One region of the Actinacidiphila sp. bgisy145 genome, then DNA from elsewhere that is predicted to be linked to it. Evidence: riboswitches for the same ligand, from Rfam matches in the RefSeq annotation. Region 1 holds a riboswitch; each other region holds the start of a gene.
The links. Region 1 has a riboswitch for cobalamin ahead of cobN (cobaltochelatase subunit CobN). Riboswitches for the same ligand answer to the same signal wherever they lie in the genome.
Positions count from the first base shown of each region.

Region 2: another riboswitch for cobalamin. It lies ahead of metE (5-methyltetrahydropteroyltriglutamate--homocysteine S-methyltransferase); the one in region 1 lies ahead of cobN (cobaltochelatase subunit CobN).
Region 3: another riboswitch for cobalamin. It lies ahead of AC3ERT_RS23140 (cobalamin biosynthesis protein); the one in region 1 lies ahead of cobN (cobaltochelatase subunit CobN).
Region 4: another riboswitch for cobalamin. It lies ahead of AC3ERT_RS30660 (CbtB domain-containing protein); the one in region 1 lies ahead of cobN (cobaltochelatase subunit CobN).

Region 1 is NZ_JBYIRL010000002.1:62,645-70,370, reverse strand. It holds gene AC3ERT_RS02060 (precorrin-2 C(20)-methyltransferase) at 1-63, opposite strand, end outside; gene AC3ERT_RS02055 (precorrin-8X methylmutase) at 60-716, opposite strand; gene AC3ERT_RS02050 (hypothetical protein) at 737-2,296, opposite strand; cobalamin riboswitch at 2,381-2,503, shown strand; gene cobN (cobaltochelatase subunit CobN) at 2,688-6,356, shown strand; gene AC3ERT_RS02040 (D-2-hydroxyacid dehydrogenase family protein) at 6,478-7,422, shown strand; gene AC3ERT_RS02035 (hypothetical protein) at 7,447-7,726, opposite strand, start outside.
Region 2 is NZ_JBYIRL010000015.1:150,555-158,280, forward strand. It holds gene AC3ERT_RS16180 (DUF1684 domain-containing protein) at 1-422, shown strand, start outside; gene cobF (precorrin-6A synthase (deacetylating)) at 817-1,608, shown strand; gene metE (5-methyltetrahydropteroyltriglutamate--homocysteine S-methyltransferase) at 1,667-3,985, opposite strand; cobalamin riboswitch at 4,161-4,379, opposite strand; gene AC3ERT_RS16195 (MFS transporter) at 4,475-5,968, opposite strand; gene AC3ERT_RS16200 (TetR family transcriptional regulator) at 6,134-6,811, shown strand; gene AC3ERT_RS16205 (SH3 domain-containing protein) at 6,930-7,352, shown strand; gene AC3ERT_RS16210 (phosphatase PAP2 family protein) at 7,435-7,726, opposite strand, start outside.
Region 3 is NZ_JBYIRL010000026.1:49,081-56,806, forward strand. It holds gene AC3ERT_RS23130 (SDR family oxidoreductase) at 194-940, shown strand; gene AC3ERT_RS23135 (SDR family oxidoreductase) at 956-1,879, shown strand; cobalamin riboswitch at 1,989-2,120, shown strand; gene AC3ERT_RS23140 (cobalamin biosynthesis protein) at 2,232-3,188, shown strand; gene AC3ERT_RS23145 (cobyric acid synthase) at 3,197-4,690, shown strand; gene AC3ERT_RS23150 (putative cobaltochelatase) at 4,782-6,902, shown strand; gene cobO (cob(I)yrinic acid a,c-diamide adenosyltransferase) at 6,902-7,498, shown strand; gene AC3ERT_RS23160 (cobyrinic acid a,c-diamide synthase CobB) at 7,573-7,726, shown strand, end outside.
Region 4 is NZ_JBYIRL010000044.1:37,959-45,684, forward strand. It holds gene AC3ERT_RS30635 (glycoside hydrolase family 2 protein) at 1-1,226, shown strand, start outside; gene AC3ERT_RS30640 (putative protein N(5)-glutamine methyltransferase) at 1,419-2,282, shown strand; gene nicT (Nickel transporter NicT) at 2,293-3,366, opposite strand; gene AC3ERT_RS30650 ((2Fe-2S)-binding protein) at 3,539-4,378, opposite strand; gene AC3ERT_RS30655 (CbtA family protein) at 4,427-5,293, opposite strand; gene AC3ERT_RS30660 (CbtB domain-containing protein) at 5,321-5,539, opposite strand; cobalamin riboswitch at 5,579-5,734, opposite strand; gene metX (homoserine O-acetyltransferase MetX) at 5,733-6,971, opposite strand; gene AC3ERT_RS30670 (bifunctional o-acetylhomoserine/o-acetylserine sulfhydrylase) at 6,974-7,726, opposite strand, start outside.

The DNA of each region.
Region 1 (7,726 bases):
GTAGAGCCGCCCCACGCTGTCGGATGCGGCCGTCTCGTGGGCCGCTGACGGACGGCTGCTCATTCTTCCTCGCTCGCGATCGCGTTGAGCGCGGCGGCCGCGATGGCGCTGCCGCCGCGCCTGCCGTGCACCACCAGGTACTCGAGGGCCGACGGGTCGGCGGCCAGGGCCTGCTTCGACTCGGCCGCGCCGACGAAGCCGACCGGGACGCCGATGACCGCGGCCGGCCGCGGGCCGCCCGCGGCGACGAGTTCGAGCAGCCGGAACAGCGCGGTGGGCGCGTTGCCGACCGCCACGACCGCGCCCTCCAGCCGGTCCCGCCACAAATCCAGGGCCGCCGCGGTGCGGGTGGTGCCGAGGTCCGCGGCGAGCGCGGGCACCGACGGGTCGCCCAGCGTGCAGATCACCTCGTTGTCCGCGGGCAGCCGCTTGCGGGTCACCCCGCTGGCGACCATCGCGGCGTCGCAGAGGATCGGCGCCCCGGCCCGCAGCGCCGCGCGGGCCCGCGCGACCACGCCGGGCGAGTACGCCAGGTCGGCGACCAGGTCGACCATGCCGCAGGCGTGGATCATCCGCACCGCGACCTGGGCGACGTCCGCGGGCAGCCCGCCGAGGTCCGCCTCGGCGCGGATCGTGGCGAAGGAGCGGCGGTAGATGGCCGCACCGTCCTTCTCGTACGCGTAGGGGTACGCGGAGCCCGGGGGGACCGGGGGCACAGGGGGCACGGTGGTCTCGCTCATTCGGTCGGCGCGCCGCGGCGCGCGGCCGCCACGGTGGCGGCGAGGTCGGCGGGCCGGGGGTGGGCGCTTCGCAGCGGGGCCCCGGTACGGAAGAGGTCCACACGGTAGCCGTTCGAGGTGGCGACGACTTCGACGCGGTCGGGGGTGCGGGGGCGGCCGCAGGCGCGGGAGCAGCCGGACCAGTGGACGGGGAGGGGGCGGGGGGTGGTGCCCCCGGGTTCCCCGCTCCCGGGTTGTGTGCCCTCGGGCTGTGTGTCCCCGGGTTCCCCGCTCCCGGGGGTGGGGCGGGAGGGCTCGGCGTCCCCGGGTGCCGGGTGGACGAGGGCCGCCGCGTCCGCGCGGACGTCGGCGAGCGACTTCGCGCAGCCGGGCCGCCCGGCACACGCGCTCACGCCCACCCACGGGGAGCCCGGGTCCGTCACCAGTCCGGCCGCCGCGAGCGCGGCCAGCTCCGCCCGGGCCCGGTCGGCGGGCACCCCGGGGACGACGGCGCCGCGCCACGGGGTGAGCCGCAGCTGCGCGGCCGGGGTGCGGGCGGCGAGCGCGCACAGGGCGCGCCACTGGTCGGGGGTGAGGCGGCCGAGGGGGGCGAGGACGGAGAGGGCGAGGGGGCCGCCGGGGGCGGCCGGGTGCGGGATGGGACCGATTGCGGGGGGCACTGTGGGTGCTGTGTGTGCGGCTTCCCCCCGGGTGCCGGCGGGGGAGGCGGTGTGTGCGGCTTCCCCCCGGGTGCCGGCGGGGGAGGCGGCGGGCGGGGCCGCGGTGGTGGCGGGCGGTGCGGTGAGACGGCCGGCGAGGTCCGCGGTGAGGGCCGCGCCGCGGTCGGGCAGGTCGGCCACCCGCCACGCGGTGGGCTCGCCGCCGCCGTCGGGCGTGGCCGCGGCGAGGAAGCCCTCCGCGGCGAGCAGCGCGGCCCGGGGCGCGTCGGCGGCGGGAAGGCGGAGGGCCGTGTTGCGGCCGATCCGCAGCAGCGCCGTCCCGTCCGGCGCCGCGCGCAGCGTCACGTCGGGTCCCAGGGCCGCGACGTCGCCGCGCCCGTCGTCCAGCGCGAAGAGGAACCGCCCGGACAGCGCCGCGGCCGCCGCGCTCCCGCACAGCAGCCCGTCCAGCTCCCGCAGCCAGCCCCCGACGTCCAGGTGCCCCTGCCCGTCCAGGCCCGACAGCGGCGACGCCACGACGTTCCGTACCCGCTCGTGCGCCGCCGACGGCAGCAGCCCGGCCGCGCCCAGCAGTTGGGCCAGCTCCGCCCCGCAGCCCGCGGCCAGGCCGCGCAGTTGGACGTTGCCGCGCGAAGTGAGATGGACATCACCGTCGCCGAACCGCCGGGCCGCCTCGCCCAGCCGTTCGGCCTGCGCCGCGCCGAGCGCACCGCCCGGGACGCGGACCCTGGCCAGCGCGCCGTCGTCGGCGGTGTGCAGCCGAAGGGCCCCCGGGCAGGCGTCCGCCCGGCCGCGCGGGGCCCGGGCGCCTTCCCCTACCGCCGCGTTGACGTCCGCCGGGCATGCGTCGGCGGCCGGCCGCGGCGGCTGGACGGGCTGGTCGGGGGCGGTGGACATGGCGGCGAGCATACCGACCGTGCCACAAATCGGGTCATCTGCCGAATGCCTACGGCGCTTACTATGCTCCCCGTGCGGACCTTCCGGTTCGCCATTGCCGCAGACGGCGACAGGGGAGGAAGCCCGGTGCGAATCCGGCGCGGTCCCGCCACTGTGAACTTGGCCACCGGTGCCTCCGGCGGTCGAGCGAGCCAGGAACTCCCGCCGTCCGACACCACCCGGGGCGCGGACACCCCGAGGAAGGGTTTTCGTTGTGACCGGATCATCCGAGTTGCCCCGTTCCGCCGACTCCAGCACCACCGCCCCGGTGCGGGGTGCCGAGGAACTGCCCCCGGCCGAAGCGCCTTCGCCCGCCGGTGAGCAGGGGCTCGGCGGGCCGCATCCCGAACGGGTGCTGCTGCTGAGCACGTCGGACACGGACCTGCTCAGCGCTCGGGCGGCCGGGGGACCGGTGGCGTACCGGTTCGCGAACCCGACGCGGGTGGACGTGGCGCTGCTGCCGGAGCTGCTGGAGGGCGTCGGCCTGGTCGTCGTACGCCTGCTGGGCGGACTGCGGGCGTGGCAGGAGGGGCTGGACGCGCTGCTGGCGACGACCCTGCCGGTGGTGGTGCTGAGCGGCGAACAGGCGCCGGACGCCCAGCTGATGGCGGCGTCCACGGTGCCGGTGGGCCTCGCGGCCGAGGCGCATGCGTACCTGGCGCACGGCGGCCCGGCCAACCTGGAGCAGCTCGCCCGCTTCCTGTCCGACACGGTGCTGCTCACCGGCCACGGCTTCGAACCGCCCGCGCCCGCGCCCTCCTGGGGCCCGCTGGAGCGTACGGCCGCCGCGGCGCCCGCGGACGCCCCCGCCGTCGCCGTGCTCTACTACCGCGCCCACCACATGAGTGGGAACACCGCGTTCGTCGGCGCCCTGTGCGACGCGATCGAGGCGGCCGGGGCCCGGGCGCTGCCGTACTTCGTCGCCTCCCTGCGCACCCCCGAGCCCGGACTCGTCGCCGAACTGTCCGCCGCCGACGCGATCGTCACCACCGTGCTCGCCGCCGGCGGCACCCGCCCCGCCGACGCGTCCGCGGGCGGCGACGACGACGCGTGGGACGCGGGCGCGCTCACCGGCCTGGACGTCCCCGTGCTCCAGGCGCTGTGCCTGACCGGCTCGCGCGCCGCGTGGCTGGCCAACGACGAGGGCGTCTCCCCGCTCGACGCGGCCACCCAGATCGCGGTGCCCGAGTTCGACGGGCGGCTGATCACCGTCCCGTTCTCGTTCAAGGAGGTCGACGCCGACGGCCTGCCCGCCTACGTCGCCGACCCCGAGCGCGCCGCCCGCGTGGCCGGCATCGCCGTACGGCACGCCCGGCTGCGGCACATACCCGCCGCCGACAAGCGCCTGGCCCTGGTGCTGTCCGCCTACCCCACCAAGCACTCCCGCATCGGCAACGCGGTCGGCCTCGACACCCCCGCCAGCGCGATGGCCCTGCTGCGCCGCCTGCGCGAGGAGGGCTACGACTTCGGGCCCGACCCCGTCCCCGGCCTCGACGCGCCGTCCGACGGCGGTCCTTCCGACGTCACCCCTTCCGACGGCTCCCCCCTCCACCCCGGCGACGCCCTCATCCGCGCCCTCATCGACGCCGGCGGCCACGACCAGGACTGGCTCACCGAGGAGCAGTTGGCCCGCAACCCCGTCCGGGTCCCCGCCGCCGACTACCGCCGCTGGTACGCCACCTTGCCGCGGGAACTGCGCGACGCGGTCGAGGAGCACTGGGGCCCGCCGCCCGGCGAGCTGTTCGTGGACCGCAGCCGCAACCCCGAGGGCGACATCGTGCTCGCCGCCCTCCGCCACGGGAACCTGCTGGTCCTCATCCAGCCGCCGCGCGGCTTCGGCGAGAACCCGATCGCGATCTACCACGACCCCGACCTGCCGCCCTCGCACCACTACCTGGCCGCGTACCACTGGATCGCCGCCCCCGCCGCGGACGGCGGCTTCGGCGCCGACGCGATGATCCACCTCGGCAAGCACGGCAACCTGGAGTGGCTGCCCGGCAAGAACGCCGGCCTGTCGGCGGCCTGCGGCCCGGACGCGGTCCTGGGCGACCTGCCGCTGGTCTACCCGTTCCTGGTCAACGACCCGGGCGAGGGCACCCAGGCCAAGCGCCGCGCCCACGCCACCCTCGTCGACCACCTCGTGCCGCCGATGGCCCGCGCCGACTCCTACGGCGACATCGCCCGCCTCGAGCAGCTGATGGACGAGCACGCCCAGATCGCGGCCATGGACCCGGCGAAGCTCCCGGCGATCCGCGCCCAGATCTGGACCCTCATCCAGGCCGCCCGCCTCGACCACGACCTGGGCCTGGCCGACCGCCCCGACGACGAGGGCTTCGACGACTTCCTGCTGCACGTCGACGGCTGGCTCTGCGAGATCAAGGACGCCCAGATCCGCGACGGCCTGCACGTCCTCGGCCAGGCCCCGGCCGGTACCGACCGGGTCAACCTGGTGCTGGCGATCCTGCGCGCCCGGCAGATCTGGGGCGGCACCGCGGCCCTGCCCGGGCTGCGCGAGGCGCTGGGCCTGGACGAGTCCGCCGCCACCCGCACCGCCGCCGACGCCGTCGAGGAGCGCGCCCGCGCCCTGGTCCAGGCGATGGAGGACGCCGGCTGGGACCCGGCCGCCGTGCCCGCCGTCACCGCCGGCAGCGGCGAACAGGTCGCCGCCGTCCTGGAGTTCGCCGCCCGCGAGGTGGTCCCCCGGCTCACCGCGACCACCGACGAGATCGACCGCACCGTGCACGCGCTGGCCGGCGGCTTCGTGCCCGCCGGGCCGTCCGGCTCGCCGCTGCGCGGCCTGGTCAACGTGCTGCCCACCGGCCGCAACTTCTACTCCGTCGACCCCAAGGCCGTGCCCTCCCGGCTCGCCTGGGAGACCGGGCAGGCGCTCGCCGAGTCGCTGCTGACCCGCTACCGCACCGACAACGGCGACTGGCCGGCGTCGGTGGGCCTGTCGCTGTGGGGCACCTCCGCGATGCGCACCGCGGGCGACGACATCGCCGAGGCGCTGGCCCTGCTCGGCATCCGCCCGGTCTGGGACGACGCCTCCCGCCGCGTCACCGGCCTGGAGCCGGTGCCGCTGGACGAGCTGGGCCGCCCCCGGATCGACGTCACCCTGCGCATCTCCGGCTTCTTCCGCGACGCGTTCCCGCACACTGTCGCCCTGCTCGACGACGCGGTGCGGCTGGCCGCCTCCCTCGACGAGCCCGACGACCGCAACCACGTACGCGCCCACACCCGCGCCGACCTCGCCGAGCACGGCGACGAGCGCCGCGCCACCACCCGCATCTTCGGCTCCCGGCCGGGCACGTACGGCGCCGGGCTGCTCCAGCTGATCGACTCCCGCGACTGGCGCACCGACGCCGACCTCGCCGAGGTCTACACCGTCTGGGGCGGCTACGCCTACGGCCGCGGGCTCGACGGCCGCCCGGCGCGCGGCGAGATGGAGACCGCCTACCGCCGGATCGCCGTCGCCGCGAAGAACACCGACACCCGCGAGCACGACATCGCCGACTCCGACGACTACTTCCAGTACCACGGCGGCATGGTCGCCGCGGTACGGGCGCTGCGCGGCACCGCCCCCGAGGCGTACATCGGCGACTCGACCCGTCCCGAGACCGTCCGCACCCGCACCCTCGTCGAGGAGACCTCCCGGGTCTTCCGCGCCCGCGTGGTCAACCCGCGCTGGATCGAGGCGATGCGCCGGCACGGCTACAAGGGCGCCTTCGAACTCGCCGCGACCGTCGACTACCTCTTCGGGTACGACGCGACCACCGGTGTCGTCGCCGACTGGATGTACGACAGGATCACCGAGGCGTACGTCCTCGACCCCGCCAACCGGGCCTTCCTCCAGGACGCCAACCCCTGGGCGCTGCACGGCATCGCCGAACGCCTGCTGGAGGCGGAGTCCCGCGGGATGTGGGCCGAGCCCGACCCCGAGGTGCTCGCCGAGCTGCGCCAGGTCTTCCTGGACACCGAGGGCGACCTCGAAGGCGGCGACGCCGGGGAGGGCGAGGAGTGAGCCCGGCGCGGCCGTAGGATCGCCCGAGCCGGGCACCCGACCAGCAGGAACCGACATCCGACCAGCAGGAGCCGGGCACCCCGAGCCGGGTCCGGGCCCCCGACCAGGAGGAGAACCGCCGATGCGCGTCGCCGTACTGGACGACTACCAGCAGGTCGCCGAGTCGCTGGCCGACTGGTCCGGGCGGCTGCCCGGGGCCGAGCCGGTCTTCTTCCCCCGGCACCTGGCCGACCGCGACGCGCTCGTCGCCGCCCTCGAGCCGTTCGACGTGGTGGTGGCGATGCGCGAGCGCACCGCCTTCCCCCGCGAGGTGCTGCGGCGGCTGCCCCGGCTGCGGCTGCTGGTCACCACCGGCATGCGCAACGCGGCCATCGACCTCGCCGCGGCGGCCGAGTTCGGCGTGCTGGTCTGCGGCACCCGCTCGCACCCGACCGGCACCGCCGAGCTGACCTGGGCGATGATCCTCGGCCTGGTCCGGCAGGTCGCCGACGACGACGCCGCGATCCGGGCCGGCGGTTGGCAGCGGCGGGTCGCACCGGACCTGGCGGGCGAGGTGCTGGGCGTCGTCGGCATGGGGCGGCTCGGCGCGCGGGTCGCCGCGGTGGGCGCCGCGTTCGGCATGGACGTGGTCGCCTGGAGCCCGCACCTCACCGCGGAGCGCGCGGCGGCCGGCGGCGCCCGGGCGGTCGGCAAGGACGAGCTGTTCGCCACCGCGAAGGTCGCCACCGTGCACATGGTGCTCGCCGACGCCACCCGCGGGATCGTCGGCGCCGCCGAACTCGGCGCCATGCGCCCCGACGCCTACCTCGTGAACACCTCGCGCTTCGGGCTGATCGACGAGGACGCGCTGCGCCGCGCCCTGGCCGCCGGCCGCCCGGCCGGCGTCGGCCTCGACGTCTACGACACCGAGCCGCTGCCCGACGGCCACTGGCTGCGCACCGCGCCCCGCACCCTGCTCTCCCCGCACATGGGCTACGTCACCGACACCACCTACCGGATCTTCTACGCCGACGCCGTGGAGGACATCGAGGCGTGGCGCGCGGGCGCCCCCATCCGCACCCTCTGACGGCCGGGCCCGTTCGCCCCTGCCTCAGCGCATGCCCGCGGACGTCAGCAACTCGCGCGCCCCGGCCGCGTCAATCGACTCCGCCAGCTCGCGCAGTGCGCACCGGTCCGGCAGCAGCCCGGCGGCGTGCGCGCGCCGGGCACCGCGGTCGAGTTCGTGCCACAGGAACGGGTTCGCCACCAGCACCCGCACCTCCACCGACGCCCGCCCGCCGAACGCGTCGCGCAGCACCACCCGGCGGTCGATCTCCCCCAGGAACCGCGCCGAGACCAGGTGGTCGGTGTGCACCCGCCGCCGGCGCAGC
Region 2 (7,726 bases), on a different contig from region 1:
CCCCCGCCTACGCCCCCGACCCGCGCTGGGCCCGCACCGGCCGCTACCTGCCGTTCGACGCCCCGCGCCCGACGACCGTCGGCGCCGCCGTCGAGGGCCTCCAGCACGTCTACGACGCCCCCGGCGAGGTCGAGTTCGAGCTCGACGGCACCACCCACCGGCTCACCGCGTTCAACGGCCGCACCCCCGGCAGCCTGCTGGTGCTGTTCACCGACGCCACCTCCGGGGTCACCACCTACGCCGCCAACCGCTCCCTGTCGCTGGCCGCGCCTGACGCCGACGGCACCGTCCTGATCGACTTCAACCGGGCCGCCAACCTCCCCTGCGCCTACACCGACCTGGCCACCTGCCCGCTGCCGCCGGCCGAGAACCACCTGCCGGTGCCGATCGAGGCCGGCGAGAAGATCCCGGCCGGGCGGTGACGGGCGGCCGGACCGTGCCTGACCCGTAGCGTCGTCCCGCCCAAAGGTCGGGGGCCGACGGGGTCTGGTGCTCCCCCGTGGCCTACGGCATGGGCGGTGCCCCCCGATCGCACGGCGGAGGATGGGGGTAGCCCAGGCGAAGCGCTGGGGAACAGAGCGCGGCGGGCCGCGCCGACGACCGGCAACGCTGGGGGCGCCTCCCGCCGGAGGCAGGGGGGAGCGTGCGTGCCGGGCCCCGCCGGGCAGGCGCGATGTGTCCGGCACGGCCTGGGACGCCACGGCCCGCTGACGGGCGTGGCGCGGCGCAGCGTACGCTTCGTGCAGCGCGCCCCCGGCGGGCGCGCGGTTGCCGCGGACCAGCGGTTTCTCCACCGACCACCTGGAAAGCCCGCAGATGAGCACGGAGCAGCGCCACCTCCTCGTCATCGGCATCGGAGCCGGCGACCCCGACCACCTGACGCTCGGCGCGGTGCGCGCCATCCGCCGCGCCGACGTCTTCTTCCTGATCGGGAAGGGGCCGGTCAAGGCGTCCCTGACGGACTTCCGGCGGGCCGTGATCGAGGAGCACTCCGACCGGCCGCACCGGATCGTGGAGACGGAAGACCCGCCGCGCGACCGGGCGGCCGCCGGGCGCGGCGCGTACACCGCCGCCGTGCACGACTGGCGGAGCAAGCGCGCGGACGCCTGCGAGCAGCTGATCCGCGACGAGTTGGCGCCCGGCCAGGCGGGCGCCTTCCTCGTCTGGGGCGACCCGGCGCTCTACGACGGCACGCTCGGCATGCTCGACGAGATCGCCGCCCGCGGCACCGTCGCCTTCGACGTCGAGGTGGTGCCCGGCATCAGCAGCGTCTCCGCGCTGGCCGCCCGGCACCGGATCGGCCTGAACCAGGTCGGCCGGCCCGTCCACATCACCCCCGCGCGCCGCCTCCCGGAGATCTTCCCCGGACAGGAGGGCGGCGTGGACAGCGACGTGGTCGTGATGCTCGACGCCCACGAGTCCTTCACCCAGGTCGAGGGCGACGGCGTCTGGATCTACTGGGGCGCCTACCTCGGCACCCCGGACGAGATCCTGGTCGCCGGCCCGCTCGCCGACGTCGCCGACCGCATCCGGGAGGTCCGGGCGCAGGCCCGCGCCCGGCACGGCTGGATCATGGACACCTACCTGCTGCGCCGCACCCGGCCGTGACCCGGCGCCCGGCCGCGGACCGGCGGGCCCTCGCCCCCCGACCCGCGGCCGGGCCGGGTCAGTTCGCGGCCAGCTCCGCCCGGACCGTGCGGGCGGCTGCCACCAGGTGGGCCAGGGACGCCCGGGTCTCGGGCCAGCCGCGGGTCTTCAGGCCGCAGTCCGGGTTGACCCACAGCCGCTCGGCCGGGATGGCCTCAAGTCCCTTGCGCAGCAGGGCCGCCGCCTCCTGCGCGTCCGGTACGCGCGGCGAGTGGATGTCGTAGACGCCCGGACCGGCCTCCCGCGGGTAGCCGCGGCCGGCGAGTTCGGTGGCGACCTGCATGTGGGAGCGGGCGGCCTCCAGGCTGATGACGTCGGCGTCGAGGTCCTCGATGGCCTGCACGATGTCCCCGAACTCGGCGTAGCACATGTGGGTGTGGATCTGGGTGGCCGGACCGGCCGCCGCGGTGGTGAGCCGGAAGGCCGTGGTCGCCCAGGCCAGGTAGGCGGGGCGGTCGGCCGCGCGCAGCGGCAGCGTCTCGCGCAGCGCCGGCTCGTCGACCTGGATCACCGCCGTCCCGGCCGCCTCCAGGTCGGCCACCTCGTCGCGCAGTGCGAGGGCGACCTGCCGGGCGGTGTCGCCGGGCGGCTGGTCGTCGCGGACGAAGGACCAGGCGAGCATGGTGACCGGGCCGGTGAGCATGCCCTTGACCGGGCGTGAGGTCAGCGACTGCGCGTAGGAGGTCCAGCGCACGGTCATCGGCCCGGGCCGGGAGATGTCCCCGGCCAGGATCGGCGGGCGCACGTACCGGGTGCCGTAGGACTGGACCCAGCCGTGCCGCGTGGCGAGGTAGCCGGTGAGCTGCTCGGCGAAGTACTGGACCATGTCGTTGCGCTCGGGCTCGCCGTGCACCAGCACGTCCAGGCCCGTCCGCTCCTGGAAGGAGATCACCTCGCCGATCTCGGCCCTGATCCGCTCCTCGTAGCCGGCCGGGTCGATCCGCCCGGCGCGCAGGTCGGCGCGGGCGGTGCGCAGCTCGGCGGTCTGCGGGAAGGAGCCGATGGTGGTGGTGGGCAGCAGCGGCAGCCCGAGGCGGGCCCGCTGGGCGGCGGCCCGCTCCGGGTACGGCTGGGCGCGGTGGGCGTCGGCGTCGGTGACCGCCGCGACCCGGGCGCGTACGGCGGGGTCGCGGGTGATCGGGGAGGCCGCGCGGGAGGCGAGGGCGGCGCGGCAGGCGGCGAGTTCGCCCGCGATGCTGCCGGTGCCCTCGGCCAGGCCCCTGGCGAGCGTGGCGACCTCGGCGGCCTTCTGCCGCGCGAAGGCCAGCCAGCGCCGCACCTGCGGGTCGATGTCCCGTTCGGGCGCGGTGTCCAGCGGCACGTGCAGCAGCGAGCAGGAGGCGGCGACGTCGACGCGGTCGGCGAGGCCGAGGAGGGTGCCGAGCGTGGACAGCGACCGTTGGAGGTCGTTGATCCAGATGTTGCGGCCGTCGACGACACCGGCGACCAGGCGCTTGCCGGGCAGCCCGCCGACGGCGGCGAGGTGGTCGAGGTTGGCGGCGGCCGGGCCGGTGAAGTCCAGTGCCAGGCCCTCGACGGGGGCCGCGGCCAGCACCGGCAGTGCCTCGCCGAGCCGGTCGAAGTAGGACGCGACGAGCAGCTTCGGCCGGTCGGCGGCGCCGCCCAGCGCGCGGTAGGCGCGGTCGGCCGCGGCCAGTTCGGCCGGCGTGCGGTCCTGTACGAGGGCGGGCTCGTCGAGCTGCGCCCACGCCGCGCCGGCGGCCCGCAGGTCGGCGAGCACCTCCGCGTACACCGGCAGCAGCCGGTCCAGCAGGGACAGCGGCTCGAACCCGGCCGGCGCGCCGGGCGCGGCCTTGGCGAGCAGCAGGTAGGTCACGGGGCCGACGAGCACCGGCCGCGCGTCGTACCCGAGCGCGAGGGCCTCGCGCAGCTCGCCGACCTGCTGGGAGGAGTCCGCGCGGAAGACGGTGTCCGGACCCAACTCGGGCACCAGGTAGTGGTAGTTGGTGTCGAACCACTTCGTCATCTCCAGCGGCGCCGTGTCCTGGGTGCCGCGGGCCATCGCGAAGTAGCCGTCGAGCCGGTCGGCGGCGACGGCCGCGCGGTGCCGCTCGGGCACGGCGCCGACCATGACGCTGGTGTCGAGCACGTGGTCGTAGTACGAGAAGTCGCCGGTGGGCAGTTCGTGGAGGCCGGCCCCGGCGAGCTGCCGCCAGTTGGCGCGGCGCAGGCCGGCGGCGGTCTGCCGGAGGGCGTCGGCGCCGACTTGGCCCTTCCAGTAGCCCTCGACGGCCTTCTTCAGTTCCCGGTGCTGTCCCTGGCGGGGGTAGCCGTACACGGTGGCCCGTGCTGCCGCGGCTGCGGACTTCGCTGACACGGAACTCTCCTTCGCGAGATGTCTCCCTGGCATCCCGGCGACGGGACGAGGGTGCGAAGGCGGCACACCGGACCGGTACGGACCCGGCGCACCGACGACGGCGCGCGCTCGTCCACCTGCCTGCCCATGTACGCCGACCCGCCCACGAGGTCACCGGGACTTCCGCACGCGAGTGGTCGCGTACGGGCAACGGGCAGGTCTTCGGACTCGCGGGCACGCCTGCCGGGGGCAGACACCTACTGGCCGTCGCTTCCCAGGTCCGAGGCGGACCCAGTGCGTCTGACGGCGGTCGTTCCCACTCACCGCTGCGGGGCAGTCCCGGATTCCCACCGGGTTCCCTCTTGCGACGCGCCTGCCTGGCGGGCAGGGGCGAACCAGCTGCACCCGCCAGCATAGATCGCGCGGGCGCCGCCGGGCCGCCCCTTTTCCCGTCCCGGCGGCCCCGGCCGGGGTGTTCCACCCGGCCGGGGGAGCATCAGGCGGGGAGCGTCAGGCCGGTACCGGTTCCGCCTGCGCGGCTTCCTCCTCCTGCGGCGAGGTGGGCACCGTCAGCGCGATCAGGGCGCCGAGCAGGGCCGCGCCCGCGCAGATCCCGAAGAGCAGCCGGTAGGCGTGCAGGGAGGGTATGGCCTGGCCGCCCAGCACGATCACCTGCGAGGCGAACAGGGTGCCGCCGACCGCGCTGGCCAGCGAGCTGCCGACGGAGCGGAAGAGCGAGTTGAGGCCGTTGGCGGCCGCGAGGGCCGAGCGCGGCGCGGCGAGGTTGATCAGCGCGGGCATGGCCGCGTACGCGATGCCGGTGCCGGCCCCGGCGATGCTGGTGCCGAGGATGATCTCCCACAGGTGGCCGGTGAGCGCGATCCGCACCACGAAGCCGGCCGCCACGATGGTCGCGCCGATGGCCAGGGTGATCTTCGGCCCGACCGCGTTGGTGATCGCCGCCGAGGCCGGCGACAGGATGAGCATCGCCACGCCGCTGGGCAGCAGGCACAGGCCGCCCACCACCACGGACGAGCCGAAGCCGTAGCCGGTCACGCGCGGCGCCTCCACGTAGGAGGCGGTGCCGATGAGCGTGGCGAACAGCGCGAAGCCGACGCAGACGGACGCGACGTTCGTCAGCAGCAGCGCGGGCGCGGCGTTGACCCGGACGTCGACCAGCGGCGAGGCCGCGCGGCGCTCCCAGACCACGAACCCGGCCAGCAGCACCGCCGCGGCGACCAGCAGGCCGATCGTGGTCGGCGACGACCAGCCCCAACTGGACGCCTGGCTCAGCGGCAGCAGCAGGCAGACCAGGCCGCCGGCGAGCACCACGGTGCCCGGCAGGTCGAGCCGGCCGGTGGAGCGCCCGGGCGGCTCGCTGAGCAGCAGCCAGGTGCCGAGCACCGACAGCGCGCCGCCGGCCGCGCAGATCCAGAAGAGCAGGTGGTAGTCGGCGTGCTCGCCGATCCACGCGGCCATCGGCACCCCGAGCGCGCCGCCGATCCCGAGCATCGCGCTGACCAGGGCGATCCCCGCCGATGCCCGCTCGCGCGGCAGGATCGAGCTCAACAGGCTGATGCCCAGCGGGATCACGGCCATCGAGACGCCGACGATCGCGCGGCCGACGATCATCGGCACCAGGCCGTCGCTCAGCGCGGAGACCAGCGAGCCGACGCAGAGCGCGGCCGCCGCCGCGATCAGCGTGACCTTCTTGCCGTACAGGTCGCCGAGCCGGCCGGCCACCGGCACCGCGACGGACGCGACCAGCAGCGTGGACGTCAGCAGCCACTGCACGTCGCCGGTGGAGCTGTGCAGGTCGGTGGTGATCTTCGGCAGCACCGGGATCAGCAGCGACTGGGTGAGCGAGGCGAGCAGCCCGGCGAGCGAGACCACCGCGAGCGCGGCGATCTCGGCCGGTTGCCAGCCGGGCCCCGAGCCGGCCCGGCCGTCGCCGTCGGCGGCCGCCTCCGACGCCTCGGGGGCGTGCTCCGAGTTCTTCACCACGGTTGCTCCTCGCTCTGGACATGCCCTGGCCTGCGCGGCCGTCCGGCGGCCCGCGCGGATTTCGTGGCACACGGTGCCATGTGGCATACGGTGCCACGAACGTGCATAGGATTCAATCGGATCGTTGACGTACGGCCGTACACCGAGGAGGCGCACATCGACGGGATGCGCGAACGCAAGCGCGCGGACAACCGCGCGGCGACGATCGAGGTCGCCTTCCGGCTCTTCGGCGAGCACGGATACGACGACGTGACCGTGGCCGCCATCTGCGAGGCCGCCGACATCGGGCGGCGCACCTTCTTCCGCTACTTCGCCTCCAAGGAGGAGCTGCTGAACGTGCCGCTCCAGGAGATGACGGCGCGGCTCGACCAGTCGCTCGCCGCCACACCCGCCGGGTCCGGCGAACGCGAGGCGGTCCGCTCGGCGATGCTGGACCTCGCGGACTACGCGCTGGCCCACCGGCGGCAACTCGGCCTGTACCGGCGGATCATCACCAGCTCCGCCGACCGGCGGTTCGACGCGTTCTGGCATCTGCCGCAGCAGGAGCAGCGGTTCGCCCGGCAGGTGCGCAACCGGCACGGCGGCGCCGCGGAGCCCGGCCTGCACACCCGCCTGCTGGTGGCGCGCGCGGTCGCCGCCTTCCGGGTCTGGCTCGACGAGGCGGTGCGCGGCAACCACGATCTGTCCGCGGACGAGGCCCGCGCGCTGTTCCACCACGTGCTCGACGCCGATCCCTGGCTGGCCGGGCCCGTACCTGGCGGCGGCCCCGGCGGCGGCACCGGACCTGGCACCGACCCCGGACCGGTCGGCCGGGTGGCCGGGGACGGGTCCGCAGACGGGTGAGCGCGGCTCGCACGTTCGGCTGAACGCGGCGATTTCCCCACCTTGTCCCCGGAGCGTGCGGCGTAGCTTCTGCGGTGCCCCATGCGTCTCACCGCACCCCAGGAACAGGAGAAGTCCCTTGGCGACATCCGCTGCTCTTCCTACCCTCCGAGGCCGCATCGTCACCGCCGCGGGCGCGCTGGCCGCCGCCGCGGCGCTCGGCACCACCCTGCTGGGCGCCACCGCCGCCCAGGCGGCCCCGGCCGCCCCGGCCCAGCCCTACGGCACGGTCGTCGCCGGCAACGGCGTCGTCCAGCGCCAGTTCCCCAGCACGGACTCCTCCGTGAAGGGCTCGCTCGCCTACCGCCAGCAGGTCGGCCTGCGCTGCAAGGTCCGCGCCCAGAACATCGAGGGCAACGACATCTGGTACCTGCTGCGGGACAACTCCAACTGGGTCTCGGCGAAGTACGTCGACAACACCGGCTACGTCTCCTACTGCAAGGACGTGCTGCGCAGCGGCAGCGACGTGATGAACGCGGTGCCCAAGGGCGCCAAGGGCTGACGGCCCCGAAGCACGCGGGCATCCCGGAGCCGCGGCAGGTCCCGCAAGCGGCTCCGGGGCGCCGCCCTCCCGCCGCCTCCGGTCAGTGCCGCATCCCGCCCGGGGGCGGAGCGGTCCGCGCCGCCGCCGGACGGCCGGCGAGCGCCGACAGCAGTGGCAGAGTCAGGGCCAGCCACGCCGCACCGAGCAGCCAGCCGCCCAGCTCGTCGGTGGGCCACTGCACCCCCAGGTAGATCCGGGTGGCGCTGATCGCCGCCACCCAGCAGCCGCAGCTCAGCACGTCCAGCCGTACGGCGCCGCGCGGCGCGTCACTGCGCAGCGCCGCCCAGGCCAGCAGCCCCGCGGTCAGCGCGGCCGTGGTGGCGTGGCCGGAC
Region 3 (7,726 bases), on a different contig from region 1:
GCACCCTCCCTCCGCCGTCACCCGGCCCGCCGCCGGGACCCGCCACCTGGGTCCCGGCGGCGGGCTGTTCGCATGCCGGCGCCCGCGGGCCCCTCTCCTGTTTTCGCCGATAACACTCTGACCGAATCATCGATCCCCATCTGTGTTATCGTTGATCTCGTCAGATCGTATCGACGAAAACAAGGAGGACGCCATGTCCACCAGCGCCACCCCTGTCCGCGTCGCCCTGGTCACCGGTGGGTCCGGTGGCATCGGCCGGGCCGTCGTCCGGCGGCTCGCCCGCGACGGGTACGCCCTGGGCATTCACTACGCCGGCAACAAGGCCGCCGCCGAGGCGCTCGCCGCGGAGATCACGGGCGCCGGGGGCCGGGCCGTCACCGTCGGCGGCGACGTCGCCGACGAGCACGCCATGGCCGCCGCCTTCGACACCGTGGAGGCCGCCTTCGGCGGGCTGGACGCCGTCGTGCACACCGCCGGCGTGATGCGGCTGAAGCCGATCGTCGACCTGGACCTCGCGGAGCTGGACGCGGTGCACCGCACCAACATCCGCGGCAGCTTCGTGGTCGACCAGCAGGCCGCCCGCCGACTGCGCGCGGGCGGGGCCATCGTGAACCTCTCGACCTCCGTCGTGGGGCTCCAGTTCCCCGGCTACGGGGCCTACACCGCCAGCAAGGGCGCCGTCGAGGCGCTGACCCTGATCCTCGCCCGCGAGCTGCGCGGCCGGGACATCACCGTCAACGCGATCGCCCCCGGGCCCACCGCCACACCCCTGTTCATGGCCGGCAAGGACCAGGAGACCGTCGACCGCCTCGCGGCCCAGCCCCCGCTGGAGCGCCTGGGCACCCCCGAGGACATCGCCGAGGTGGCCGCCTTCCTGGCCGGCCCCGCCGGCCACTGGGTCAACGGCCAGACCGTCCGCGCCAACGGCGGAATCATCTAGGAGGCAGGAACAGCCATGACACCAGCCACGACACACCGCACCGGTCCGAAGGTCATCGTCGTCACCGGCGCCTCCAGCGGCATCGGCAACCTCGCCGCCCGCTTCCTGGCCGGGGCCGGGCACACCGTCTACGCGGGCATGCGCGCCACCGCCGACCGCAACGCCCCCCGCGTGGCCGAACTCGCCGCGTACGCAGAGGCGGAGGGCGTGGACGTGCGCGGCATCGAGATGGACGTGCAGGACCAGGCGTCCGTCGACGCGGCGATCGAGCAGGTCACCGCCGAGCAGGGCCGGCTGGACGTGGTCGTCCACAACGCCGGCCACATGGCGCTGGGCCCGACCGAGGCGTTCACCCCCGAACAGCTCGCCGCGCTCTACGACGCCAACGTCCTGTCCACCCAGCGCGTCAACCGCGCCGCGCTGCCGCACCTGCGCCGCCAGGGCGAGGGGCTGCTGGTGTGGGTGGGGTCGTCCTCCACCCGCGGCGGCCACCCGCCGTTCCTCGCCCCGTACTTCGCGGCGAAGGCGGGCATGGACGCACTGGCCGAGAGCTACGCCGCCGAGCTGGTCCGGTTCGGCATCGACACCGTCATCGTGGTGCCGGGCGCCTACCCGTCGGGCACCAACCACTTCGCCCACGCGGCCCGGCCGGCCGACACCGTACGGGACACCGCGTACGACGAGGCGTACGGCGCGGTGCGCGACTCCATGGCGCAGGCGCTCACCGACCTCTTCCCCGCGGGGCGGACCGTGGACGAGGTCGCGGACGAGATCGTCCGGGTGGTCGGACTGCCGCAGGGCGAGCGGCCGTTCCGCACCCACATCGACCCCAGCCGCGACGGCAGCGAGGTCGTGTCCGCGGTCAGCGACCGCATCCGCGCGGAGTTCTACCACCGCATCGGCATCCAGGAGCTGCTTCCCGAGCACGCCTCCCTCTGAGCCGGCCGCACGCCCACCCGTCGGCGCGGGGCCGCAAAGCCGCAGGCAGGCCCGGTTGACGGGGTTTCTCCGGGCGTGGTGAACTGCCGGGAGCAATGCGGCGGCAGGAGAGGAAGTCGGTGCGAATCCGACGCGGTCCCGCCACTGTCACCGGGGAGTGCACTCCCGAAGCTGGAGGCCACGGCCGGCGCACGCCGGCGGGAAGGCCCGGGAGTGCGTTGATCCGGGAGCCAGGAGACTCTCACCGCCGGTCACGTCGAGCCAGGGCGCGGACCCTGAGTGAGGACTTCGCCATGCCCTGCACGCAGGCGGCAGCCGCCCTTGCGGCCGCCGGTACCCGGATATCCGCGGCATGAGCGGCCGCCACCGTGCCTACGCGTACGGCGCCGCACTCGGCTTCCTCGGCGACCTCCTGATCGGCGACCCGCGCCGCGGCCACCCGGTGGCCGGGTTCGGGCGGGCCGCCGGCGCCCTGGAGCAGCGGATGTGGCGCGACGACCGGGGCGCCGGCAGCGCGTACGCGGCGCTGTGCGTGGGCGGCGCGGTGGCCGCGGCCGCCGTCGCCGAGCGGGCGGCCCGGCGCCGCCCGCTGCTGGGCGCGGCGCTGGCCGCGGCGGCCACCTGGTCGGTGCTGGGCGGCACTTCGCTCGCCCGGGAGGCCCGCACGATCGGCGCGGCGCTTCAGGCCGGCGACCTGGCCGCCGCCCGGGACCGGCTGCCGCACCTGTGCGGGCGGGACCCGGCCGCGCTGGACGCCGACGCGCTGGCGCGGGCGGTGGTGGAGTCGGTCGCGGAGAACACCTCGGACGCGGTGGTCGGCGCCCTGGTGTGGGGCGGGCTCGCGGGGGTGCCCGGGCTGGTCGGCTTCCGTGCCGCCAACACGCTGGACGCGATGGTCGGCCACCGCTCCCCGCGGCACCTGCGCTTCGGGTGGGCGGCCGCCCGGCTGGACGACGCGGCCGGCTACCCCGGCGCGCGGCTGACCGCCCTGCTCGCCGCGCTGGCCGGGCCGTATCCGCGCAGCGCGCTGGCCACCGCGCGCCGGGACGGGCCGCGGCACCCCTCGCCCAACGCCGGGCCGGTCGAGGCCGCGTTCGCGGGGGCGCTGCGGGTGCGGCTGGGCGGCACCCTGGCGTACGGGGGGCGGGTCGAGCACCGGCCGGTGCTGGGCGCGGGGTTCCGGCCGCCGCGGCCGGCCGACATCGGGCGCGCGGTGCGGCTGTCCCGCCGGGTCGGCGCGCTCGCGCTGGGCGCGTCGGTGCTGCTGTCGGCGGCCCGCGGCCGGACCGGCACGAGGGGTGCGCGGTGAAGGGGCTGATGGTCGCCGGGACCGGTTCGGACACCGGCAAGAGCGTGGTGACCGCGGGGATCTGCCGGTGGCTGACCCGGCAGGGCCTGCGGGTGGCGCCGTTCAAGGGCCAGAACATGTCGCTCAACTCGTACGTGACCCGGGAGGGCGCCGAGATCGGCCGGGCGCAGGCGATGCAGGCGCAGGCGGCCGGGGTGGAGCCGTCGGCGCTGATGAACCCGGTGCTGCTCAAGCCGGGCGGCGAGCAGCGCAGCCAGGTGGTGGTGCTGGGCAGGCCGGTCGGCGAGCTGAGCGCGCGCGGCTACCACGGCGGCAAGCAGGCGGAGTTGCTCGGCACCGTGGTGGACTGCCTCCAGGAGCTGGGCCGTACGCACGACGCGGTGGTCTGCGAGGGCGCGGGCAGCCCCGCGGAGATCAACCTGCGCCGTACCGACATCGTCAACATGGCGGTGGCCAGGAGCGCGCGGCTGCCGGTGGTCGTGGTGGGCGACATCGACCGCGGCGGCGTCTTCGCGTCCTTCTACGGCACGACGGCGCTGCTCGCGAAGGAGGACCAGCGGCTCGTCGCGGGCTACCTGGTGAACAAGTTCCGCGGTGACGTCTCGCTGCTCCGGCCGGGCCTGGACATGCTGCACGGCCTCACCGGCCGCCCCACCCTCGGGGTGCTGCCCTTCGCGCACGGCCTGGGCATCGACGAGGAGGACGGGCTGCGGGTGTCGCTGCGCGGCGCGGTGCGCGAGTCCGCGGTCGAGGCGCCCCACGGCGAGGAGGTGCTGCGGGTCGCGGTGGCCGCGGTGCCGCTGATGTCGAACTTCACCGACCTCGACGCGCTGGCCGCCGAACCCGGTGTGGTGGTGCGGTTCGTGGACCGCCCGGACGAACTGGCCGACGCCGACCTGGTGGTGCTGCCCGGCACCCGCGGCACCGTCCGCGCGCTGGAGTGGCTGCACGCGCGCGGCCTGGCCGACGCGGTACGGCAGCGCGCGGCGCAGGGCCGCCCGGTGCTGGGCATCTGCGGCGGCTTCCAACTGCTGGCCGAGAGCATCGACGACGAGGTGGAGTCGAAGGCCGGTACGGTCCGGGCGCTGGGCCTGCTGCCGGTACGGGTCCGCTTCGCCCGGGAGAAGACCCTCGCCCGCCCGGAGGGCACGCAGTACGGCGAGCCGGTGCGCGGCTACGAGATCCACCACGGGGTGGCCGAACTGCGCGGCGGCGACGAGCCGTTCCTCGACGGCTGCCGGGTCGGCGCGGTGTGGGGCACCCACTGGCACGGGTCGCTGGAGAGCGACGGCTTCCGGCGGGCGTTCCTGCGGCAGGTGGCCGCGGCGGCCGGGCGGCGCTTCGTGCCCGCGCCCGGCACCCGCTTCGAGGCGCTGCGGGAGGAGCAGTTGGAGCGGCTGGCGGACCTGGTCGAGGAGCACGCCGACACCGGGGCGCTGCTGCGGCTGGTGGAGCAGGGCCCGCCGGAGGGCCTGCCGTTCCTGCCGCCGGGGGCGCCGTGAGACCGCCGCCGCCCCGCGCACAGCAGGCACCGCCGCAGGCGCCGCGCATGGCCCCGAACCCACGACTTCCGCTCGAAGGAGCGATCCTGGCATGAGCATCACCTATCCGTTCACCGCTGTCGTCGGGCAGGACGACCTGCGGCTGGCCCTGCTGCTCAACGCGGTCTCGCCCGCGGTGGGGGGTGTGCTGGTGCGCGGGGAGAAGGGGACGGCGAAGACGACGACGGTGCGCGCGGTCGCCGCGCTGCTGCCGGACGTGGCGGTGGTGCCCGGCTGCCGGTTCAGCTGCGACCCGGCCGCGCCGGACCCGGGCTGCCCGGACGGGCCGCACGACCCGGACCCGGCCGGCGCCCGGCGCGCCACGAAGCTCGTCGAGTTGCCGGTGGGTGCCTCCGAGGACCGGCTCGTCGGCGCGCTGGACTTCGAACGGGCGCTGGCCGAGGGCGTGAAGGCGTTCGAGCCGGGGCTGCTGGCCGAGGCGCACCGGGGTGTGCTCTACGTCGACGAGGTCAACCTCCTCAACGACCACCTGGTGGATGTGCTGCTGGACGCCGCCGCGACGGGGGCGAGCTACGTGGAGCGCGAGGGCGTGTCGGTGCGGCACGCGGCGCGCTTCCTGCTGGTGGGCACGATGAACCCCGAAGAGGGCGAGCTGCGGCCGCAGTTGCTCGACCGGTTCGGGCTGACCGTGGAGGTCACCGCCTCGCGCGAGACCGACGAGCGGGTGGAGGTGGTGCGCCGCCGGCTGGCCTACGACGCGGACCCGGCGGCCTTCGCCGCGCGGTGGGCGGAGGAGGAGCGGCGGACCCGGGAGCGGATCGCGGCCGCACGGGCGCTGCTGCCGTCGGTGGTGCTCGGCGACACGGTGCTGCGGCAGATCGCGGCGACCTGCGCGGCCTTCGAGGTGGACGGGATGCGCGCGGACATCGTGATGGCGCGTACCGCGACCGCGCTGGCGGCGTGGGCGGGCCGCACCGAGGTGACGGCCGACGACGTCCGGCAGGCCGCGCTGCTGGCGCTGCCGCACCGGCGCCGCCGCAACCCGTTCGACGCGCCCGGGCTGGACGAGCAGAAGCTGGACGAGGCGCTGGAGCAGGCCCGGCAGGAGGCCGAGCAGGCGGCGGCCGAGCAGGCGGCGAACGACGTGGACGAGCGCCCGGGCCCGGACGACGACCCGGAGCCCGACCCCGATCCTGACGGCGGCCCCGGCCCGGACGGCGGCCCCGAGGGCGGCCCGGGCGGCGACGGCCCCGGCGGGGGCGGCGGGGTGCCGCCGCAGCGCGAGGACACCGCGGGCCCCGAGGCCGGCGACTCGGCCCCCGACGCCGGCGCCGAACCCGCATCCCCGCAGCCCGGCGCGGGCGCGGGCGCGGCGGCAGGTGCCGAGCAGCCGCCGTCCGCCGCCGGTGAGCCGTACCGGACCCGGGCGCTGACCGTGCCCGGGCTCGGCGAGGGCGCGGCCGGGCGGCGCTCGCGGGCCCGCACCGCGCAGGGGCGGACGACGGGCGCGGAGCTGCCGCACGGCCGGCTCGCGGCGCTGCACCTGACGGCGACGCTGCGCGCGGCGGCGCCGCACCAGCGGGCGCGGGGGCGGGCGGGCGCCGGGCTGGTGGTGCGCCGGGCGGATCTGCGGCAGGCGGTGCGGGAGGGCCGGGAGGGCAACCTCGTGCTGTTCGTGGTCGACGCGTCGGGCTCGATGGCCGCGCGGAAGCGGATGGTGGCGGTGAAGGGCGCGGTGCTGTCGCTGCTGCTCGACGCCTACCAGCGGCGGGACAAGGTCGGCCTGGTCACGTTCCGGGGCGCCGGCGCGGAGTTGGCGCTGCCGCCGACGTCGTCGGTAGACGCGGGCGCGGCGCGGCTGGAGAAGCTGCCGACCGGGGGCCGCACCCCGCTGGCGGCGGGGCTGCTGCGGGCGCACGAGGTGCTGCGGGTGGAGCGGCTGCGGGACGCCTCGCGGCGGCCGCTGCTGGTGGTGGTGACCGACGGGCGCGCCACCGGCGGGCCCGAGCCGCTGCCGCGGGCGGCGCGGGCGGCCCGGCTGCTGGCCGCGTCCGGGGTCGCGTCGGTGGTGGTGGACTGCGAGACGGGCCCGGTCCGGCTGGGCCTGGCCGGGACGCTCGCCCGGGATCTGGGCGCCGCCGCGGTGACATTGGAGGAGCTGCGGGCCGACACGGTGTCCGCGCTGGTCAAGGACGTACGGAGGGCCGCGTAATGCCGCAGGGACAGCCGAGTGTGGTGCCGGACGACGGGCTGACCACGCGCCAGCGCCGCAACCGGCCGCTGACGATCGTGCACACCGGGCCGGGCAAGGGGAAGTCCACGGCCGCCTTCGGGATGGCGCTGCGGGCCTGGAACCAGGGCTGGCCGGTGGGGGTGTTCCAGTTCGTGAAGTCCGCGAAGTGGAAGGTCGGCGAGGAGCGGGCGCTGAAGGTGCTGGGCGCCTCCGGCGAGGGCGGCGAGGTCGTCTGGCACAAGATGGGCGAGGGCTGGTCCTGGGTGCAGCGCGACCCCGCCTCCAGCGAGGAGGCCGCCCGGGAGGGCTGGGAGCAGGTCAAGCGGGACCTGGCGGCCCAGACCTACCGGCTCTACGTGCTGGACGAGTTCGCGTACCCGATGCACTGGGGATGGGTGCCGGTGGCGGAGGTCGTCGAGGTGCTGCGGGACCGCCCGGGCAGCCAGCACGTGGTGGTCACCGGGCGCAACGCGCCGGCCGAACTCCTGGACTTCGCGGACCTGGTGACGGAGATGACGAAGGTCAAGCACCCGATGGACACCGGGCAGAAGGGGCAGCGGGGGATCGAGTGGTGAGTCCGGCCACCGGTACGGGCGCGGTGCCCGAGCCGCGGGAGACGGTGCCGCAGGGCGCGGTGCCGCGGTTCGCGATGCCGCGGTTCGTGGTCGCCGCGCCGTCCTCGCGCAGCGGCAAGACGACGGTCGCCACCGGGCTGATGGCCGCGTTCGCCGCGCGCGGCCTGGCCGTCTCCCCGCACAAGGTCGGCCCGGACTACATCGACCCGGGCTACCACGCGCTGGCCA
Region 4 (7,726 bases), on a different contig from region 1:
GCGCTTCCTGGGGCGAGGGCTACTACCTGGGCCTCCTCGCCCGGGTCGTCGCCGAGACCGACCCGACCCGCCCGTACTGGGCCGGCAGCCCCTGGTCCGGTTCCTGGCGGCACCACCCCAACGACCCCGGCCACGGCACCGCCCACTCCTGGGACGTGTGGAACCGGACCGACTACACCGACTACCGCGACAGCGTCCCGCGGTTCGTCGCGGAGTTCGGCTGGCAGGCCCCGCCCGCCTACGCGACGGTGCGCCGCGCCATCGGCGACACACCGCTCACCCCGGACTCGCCCGGCATGCTCCACCACCAGAAGGCCGCCGACGGCAACGGCAAACTCGCCCGCGGCCTGGCCCGGCACTTCCCCGTCCCGGCCGACTTCGACACCTGGCACTACCTCACCCAGGTCAACCAGGCACGTGCCGTGGCCACTGGTGTCGAGCACTGGCGCGCGCACTGGCCGCGCTGCGCCGGCACCGTCGTCTGGCAGCTCAACGACTGCTGGCCGGTGACGTCCTGGGCCGCCATCGACGGCGACGGGCGGCCCAAGCCGCTCTACCACGAGCTGAAGCGGCTGTACGCGGACCGGCTGCTGACCTTCCAGGAGCGCGCGGGGGACAGCGGGGGCAGCGGGGACGGCGCTCTGGTGCTGGCCGTGGTCAACCAGGCGGCGCGGGCCTGGTCCGGAAGCGTGCTGCTGCGCCGGGCCACCGTCGAGGGAGAGGCGCTCGCGGAGGTCCGGCTGCCCTTCACCGCGGCCGCCCGCACCGTCGCCGACCTGCCGGTGCCGCCGCGGCTGCGGCCGGCGGCGGGCAGCACCGCGCAACTGCTCACCGCGGACGCCGAGCCGAACGCCGAGCGGGGCGGCGACACGGACACCGAGCCGGGGGCGGCGCGCGCGTACTGGTTCCCCGCCCGGGACAAGGACTTCGCCTACCCGCGCCCGCAGTGGGACCTCTCGTTGACCGTCCGCGACCAGGACACCGGCGGCCCCGACACCGCCGTACCCGCCGTGCCCGCCGTCGAGATCACCGTCACCGCCCGCACCCTGCTGCGCGACCTGCTCCTCCAGGCCGACCGGCTCGGCCCGGCCGCGCACACCGACCGCGGCCTGACCACGCTGCTGCCCGGCGAGCACGCCACCTTCACCGTGCACGGCTGGCCCGACCCCACCGCCGAGGCCGCCACCGCCGCCCTGCACACCGTCAACGCCGCGGTCGTACGGTAGGTTGTCCGGCACGGCGCCGCGGACCGGGTCCGGCCGCAGCGCGCCCCGCGACGAGCCGAGGAGGTGGGACCGATCAACCGCAGCAGGACACCACGCTCGCTCCCACCGCACGGCCGCGCCCGCTGACGTCGACGCCCCGCGCGACGGCACGGCCCCAGGGAGCGCCACGCTTCCCGAAAGGCACCGCCACCCATGTCCGAACCCCGCTTCGCGCCCCGCCCCGGCACCGGCAGCCGCCCCGGCTGGCCGCACCCGGCCGACACCGCCGCCGAACTGCGCGCCGCCGGCTGCGTCTTCGCCGAGGAGGAGGCGGGCCTGCTGACCGAGGCCGCCGCCACCCCGCAGGAGCTGGCCGCGATGGTGGCGCGCCGCGCGGGCGGCCTGCCCCTGGAACACGTCGTCGGCTGGGCCGGGTTCGCCGGCCTGCGGATCGAGGTCGGCCCCGGGGTGTTCGTGCCGCGCCGCCGCACCGAGTTCCTGCTCGCCCGCGCCGCCGCGCTGCTGCGCCCCGGCGCGGTCGTGCTGGACCTGTGCTGCGGGTCCGGGGCGGTCGGCGCCGCACTCGCCGCGGCCGCGCCCGGCGTCGAACTCCACGCCGCCGACCTCGACCCCGCCGCCGTGCGCTACGCCCGCCGCAATCTGGCGGCCGCCCGCGGCCAGGTCCACCAGGGCGACCTGTTCGCGGCCCTGCCGCCCACCCTGCGCGGCCGGGTGGACATCCTCACCGCCAACGTCCCCTACGTGCCCACCGGCGACATCCCGCTGCTGCCCGCCGAGGCCCGCGACCACGAGGCACCGCTCGCCCTCGACGGCGGCGCCGACGGCCTGGACCTGCTGCGCCGCGTCGCCCGCGACGCCGCCACCTGGCTCGCGCCGGGCGGCACCCTGCTCTCCGAGGCCAGCCGGGCCCAGGTCCCCGCCGCCCTGCGCGCCCTGCGCGCCGGCGGCCTGACCGCGGCCACCGCCCACGACCCCGACCTGGAGGCCACCGTGCTGCTGGCCACCCGCCCGCACCCCGGGCCCGCCCCGCACCGGTCACCGCGGGAGCGGCCCTGAGCGGCGGGCCCTACTCCGGGCCGGCGTCGGCGGTGCGCAGGCCGGTGGACCACTTCTCTTCGATGTTGCCGTACTTCCAGACGGCCAGGGCCACGGCCCAGGTGAGGAAGAACAGGCCGACGATGACGTAGCCGACGATGTTGAGGTCCAGCCCGCCGATCCAGTCCCAGAAGGAGCCGTGCAGACCGGCCTTGTCGGAGATCAGGCCGAGCAGTTCGACGGTGCCGATGATCAGGGCGACCGCGACGGACAGGCCGGTGATGGTGAGGTTGTAGTAGACCTTGCGGACCGGCTTGGAGAACGCCCACTCGTACGCGAAGTTCATGAACGAGCCGTCGATGGTGTCCAGCAGGCACATCCCGGCGGCGAAGAGGACCGGCAGGCACAGGATCGCGTACCAGGGCAGGCCCGAGGCGGCGCCGGAGCCGGCCAGCACCAGCAGCGCGATCTCGGTGGCGGTGTCGAAGCCGAGCCCGAAGAGCAGGCCGATCGGGTACATCTGCCACGGCTTGCTCACGGACTTCATCAGCCGGCCCAGCAGGCGGTTCATCAGACCGCGGTTGTTGAGCTGGTCCTCCAGCGCCGCCTCGTCGAACTCGCCGTGCCGCATCCGCCGGAAGACCTTCCAGATGCCGCCCAGGATCAGCAGGTTGACCAGCGCGATCGCGTACAGGAACGTGCCCGAGACGGTGGTGCCGATCCAGCCGGTGACGTCGTGCAGCCCGGAGTTGTCGTGCGCCACCGGGTCGGCGAGCGACCGGATGCCCAAGGAGAGCAGGAAGGACAGCCCGAAGACGATCGAGGAGTGGCCGAGCGAGAACCAGAAGCCGACCGACAGCGGCCGCTTGCCCTCGCCCATCAGCTTGCGGGTGGTGTTGTCGATCGCGGCGATGTGGTCGGCGTCGAAGGCGTGCCGCATCCCGAGCGTGTAGGCGGTGACGCCGATGCCGACCCCGAAGACGCCGGTGCCCGTCCGGTAGTGGTGCGGGGCGACGATCACCGCGAGCGTGAACCAGCCGATGACGTGCAGCGCCACGATGAAGCCGGCCATACCGCCCAGCCGGGTCCACTCGGCACGCGACATCGACGCCGATATCCGCTGGAGGCGGGACCCCGCGGCGGGGCGGGTCTGGATGATGGAGGTCAACGTTGCGTCCTTTGCGACCGGGGGCGGGACACCTCGATGCGACACATTACTTGTTGCAAGTTGCTCGCAACAAGACCGGGTCCTCATGCCCGCAACGCTTTGACCTGCTTCATCCCGGGCGCACCGGCACACGGGAGAGCGCACAGTCGCCGCACAGCGCCCCGGCGTGCCCCGGCGCGGCCCGGTAGATCAGGCAGCAGCTGCGCCGCCGGAAGGCGCCGTGGCCCCCGCCGGCGTCCGCCGGGGTGAGATGCCCGGCGCCGCGCAGCGGGCCGCCGGCCGTCAGCAGCCCGGTCAGCGCGCGGGCCCGCGCGGCGGCCTCCGGGCGGGCCGCGGCGACCATGCGGGCGGCGCCGGCGAGCGCGGAGGCGGTGTTGCCCCGCAGGACGTGCGGGGAGACGCGGAAGTCCGCGCAGGCCGCGGTCAGTTCGCGGACCGGGCCGGAGAGGACCGCCGCCGCGAACGCGTCCGCGACCCCACCGAGGCCCGCCACCCTGCCGAGGTCCGCGACCCCGCCGGTCTCCGCAGGCCCGGTCTCCGCCGGGGCGGGCGGGTCCGCCGCGCGGCCGGGCAGCCCCGGCAGGGCCAGCGGGTAGGGGCCGCCGAGGGCGGGCTGCCAGCGCAGGTCGGACAGCCGTACGGCGCCGGGCACGTGTCCGTACAGCACGGCCAGCGCCAGGTAGGGGGAGAGCAGCCGGGCCACCAGGCCCAGGTGGGTCACGGACGCGGCCACCCGCTCCTCGACCGCGTCCGGCTGCTGCCCGCCGCCCGCGGCCAGCACCCCGCGTACGGCGGCCACGCGGGCGGCCAGCACGCCGCTGCCGTCTGCCAGCTCGGCCATCGACCGCCAGCCGGAGCCGCCGCCGGCCGCGTCGGCCGCCGCAGCGCTCTCGACCGCGAAGAACGGCCCCAGCTCCGCCAGGGCCGCTCTCGTCTCATCGCCGTGCACGGCGCCACCCTGCCGCGGCAGGGCGGGATGGCGCGCCGAGGCGCCCCCTCACGCCTCCACCGGGCCGACCCGGGGCGCCCGCGCGGCGCGGCCGGTCGGCGAGGCGCTCAGCACCCGCTCCGAAAGCGGCCCGAAGACCAGCGCGATCGCCGACCACAGCAGCAGCTGCGCGGCCACCGAGTACAAGCGGAACCGGAACAGCACGTCCGCAGGGAAGCCCGGGTAGACGATCCGCCCCGCCGGGTCGGTCAGCGGCTGAGGTGTCTCCGTGGCGTGGTTGCCGTACTGCTCGCGGTTGGCGGCCAGGTGTCCGAGCGCGGGCAGCAGGCCGATCACCACGCTGATGGCGACCACGAAGGCCGCACCGGCCAGCAGCGTGGCGTTCCACGTGCCGAACCGCCCCTGGAGCTTCCGCCCCAGCCACACCGCCAGCGCGAGCAGCGTGATCGAGCAGACCACCATGACCAGATAGAGCCCGGTGCGGGCCTTGATGGTGTCCTCGTGCCCGATCGCGGGCGGGTTCGCCGGGTACTTCACGAACGGCACCAGGTAGAAGCCGAGGAAGCCGCCGCCGGCCACCAGCAGCGCCAGCGTGCGCGGCCGGACGCCGCCGACCCGCCCCAGGCACACCGTGTAGACCACCGCGAAGAGGGCGCCCATGGCGGCACCGAAGAGGATCAGGCCCACGCCCATGCCGACATCGGCCTGGACGGTGCGGCTGAACAGGTCGGGGCCGTCCGGCGAGACCGGCAGGCCCGCGGCCTTGTCCAGGGCGTTCTGCGCCGCGTCCCGGCCGCTCTCGTAGCTGATCGCCCGGTTGATCTGCGGTTCGGCGAAGATCCGCGCGAAGACGAACGCGAGCAGCCCGCCGATCGCGCCGGCGAGCACGCCGCGCAGTACGAGTCGTTTCTCCATGTCGAGTTGTCCGCCTGCCTGTTGTCGTCAGTGGCAGGGGAAGCCGAGGAAGTGCCGCGCGTCGTGCACGAACTCGTGGATGTGCATGTCCCGGCCGAAGACGGACACCGCGCCCTGGTCGACGCCGATGAAGTAGTAGGCGGCCAGCGCCAGGAGCGCGCTGCCGACCAGCCAGAGCACCGCCTTGGAGACGGGCAGGACGACCGGCGTGGCCTCGGTCGACGAAGGGGTGGACACAGAACTCACGGGTGGGGCCTCCTTCGGGGATACAGCGTCCCTCGGTTCGAGTGGGGCGGCGTGACGGCGGAGTATCTGACTCCCGGACGCCCCCAGAGGCGACCGGTACACAGTGGCGCGACCGTGCCGGAGTTCCACCGGCTTCCTCACACCATCACGAACGACCAGCGTACGGGCGGGCGAACCGGCACGTCAACGCATGTCACCTGCTTCCCGCCACACCGCGCGGGGGCCGCCGCGCCGCCGGAGGCGGCATCAACTCCCCGACCAGCGCCGCCACTTGATCCACCTCGATGAGGAAGCCGTCATGCCCGTACGGCGAGTGGATCGTCCGCGTCCGGTCCGCGCCCGGGATGCCCGCCGCCAACTCCTCCTGCTGCGCGGTCGGGTAGAGCCGGTCGGAGTCGACCCCGGCCACCAGCGCGGGCGCCGTGACCCGCCGCAGCGCCGCCGCGGTGCCGCCCCGCCCGCGCCCCACGTCATGGGCGTTCATCGCCTCGGTGAGCACCACATAGCTGCCCGCGTCGAACCGGCGCACCAGCTTGTCCGCGTGGTGGTCGAGATACGACTCCACCGCGTACCGGCCGCCGTGCCAGGGCAGTTCACCGCGCTGCGGGTCCCGGCCGAAGCGCGCCCGCAGTTCCGGCTCACTGCGGTACGTCAGGTGCGCCAGCCGGCGGGCCTGGCCGAGACCGGCGTGCGGGCCGCCGCCCGGCCCGGCGCCGTGGTAGTCGCCGCCGCGCCAGGCCGGGTCGGCCCGGATCGCCCGCAACTGCACCGACGCCCAGCCGATCTGCTCGGCACTGGCCGCCGCCGGGCAGGCGAGCAGCAGCAGCGCGCCGACCCGCTCCGGGCGGCCGGCCGCCCACTCCAGCGCCCGCATGCCGCCCATCGACCCGCCGACCACCAGCGCCCACCGGTCGATGCCCAGCGCGTCCGCCAGGCCCGCCTCGGCCGCGACCTGGTCGCGCTGGGTCAGGAACGGGAAGGCGCCGCCCCACGGCCGCCCGTCCGGCCGGGCGGTGGCCGGGCCGGTGCTGCCCTGGCAGCCGCCCAGCACGTTGGGCGCCACCACGAAGAAGCGGTCGGTGTCCAGCGCCCGGCCCGGCCCGACCAGCGCGTCCCACCAGCCGGCCGTGGGATGGCCGGGCCCGGCAGGACCGGCGACGTGGCTGTCCCCGGTCAGCGCGTGCAGCACCAGGACCGCGTTCGACCCGTCGGGCGCGATGCGGCCCCACGTCTCGTACGCCAGCCGCACCTCCGGCAGTTCGCCGCCCGCCTCCAGCCGGAGCGGCCCCGGAGCGCGGTGCCAGCGCCGCCGCCCGGGCGGGTCCCCCGGCCGCCACGCCCCGGAGGCGGGCGGCGGGAGGACCCCGCCGGCGGGTTCCGGGGCGGCGCCGGCGGGCGATCCGGCGCCGGGGACCGGCGGCGTGCCGGGCACGGTCAGGACGCGCCCTTGGCCGCTCGGAACCCTGCTTCCAGGTCCGCCTTGAGGTCCGCGACGTTCTCGATGCCGACCGACAGCCGCACCAGGCCGGGCGTCGCACCGGTCTGCGCGAGCTGCGCCTCGTCGAGCTGGCTGTGCGTGGTGGAGGCCGGGTGGATGATCAGGCTGCGCACGTCGCCGATGTTCGCCAGGTGGCTGAAGAGCCGCACCGCGTCCACGAACCGCCGGCCGGCCTGTGCGCCGTCGCGCAGTTCGAAGGCGAGCACCGCGCCCGCACCGCGCGGCAGGTAGCGCTGCCCGGCCTCGTACCAGGGGCTGGAGGGCAGGCCCGGGTAGTGCACCGCCGCGACCTCGTCGCGGGCCTGGAGCCACTCCGCGAGCTCCTGCGCGTTCGAGGAGTGCCGCTCCAGCCGCAGGGACAGCGTCTCGACGCCCTGGAGCAGCAGGAACGCCGAGTGCGGCGACAGCGCCGGGCCGAGGTCGCGCAGCAGCTGCACCCGCAGCTTGACCGCATAGGCGCCGGGGCCGAGCGCCGGCCAGTACTGGAGGCCGTGGTAGCTCGGGTCGGGCGCGGAGAAGTCCGGGAAGCGGTCGGCGTGCGCCCCGAAGTCGAAGCTGCCGCCGTCCACGACCACACCGGCGATGGTGGTGCCGTGGCCGCCGAGGAACTTCGTCGCCGAGTGCACCACCACGTCCGCGCCGTGCCGCAGCGGCTGGAGCAGGAAGGGCGTCGGCACCGTGTTGTCCAC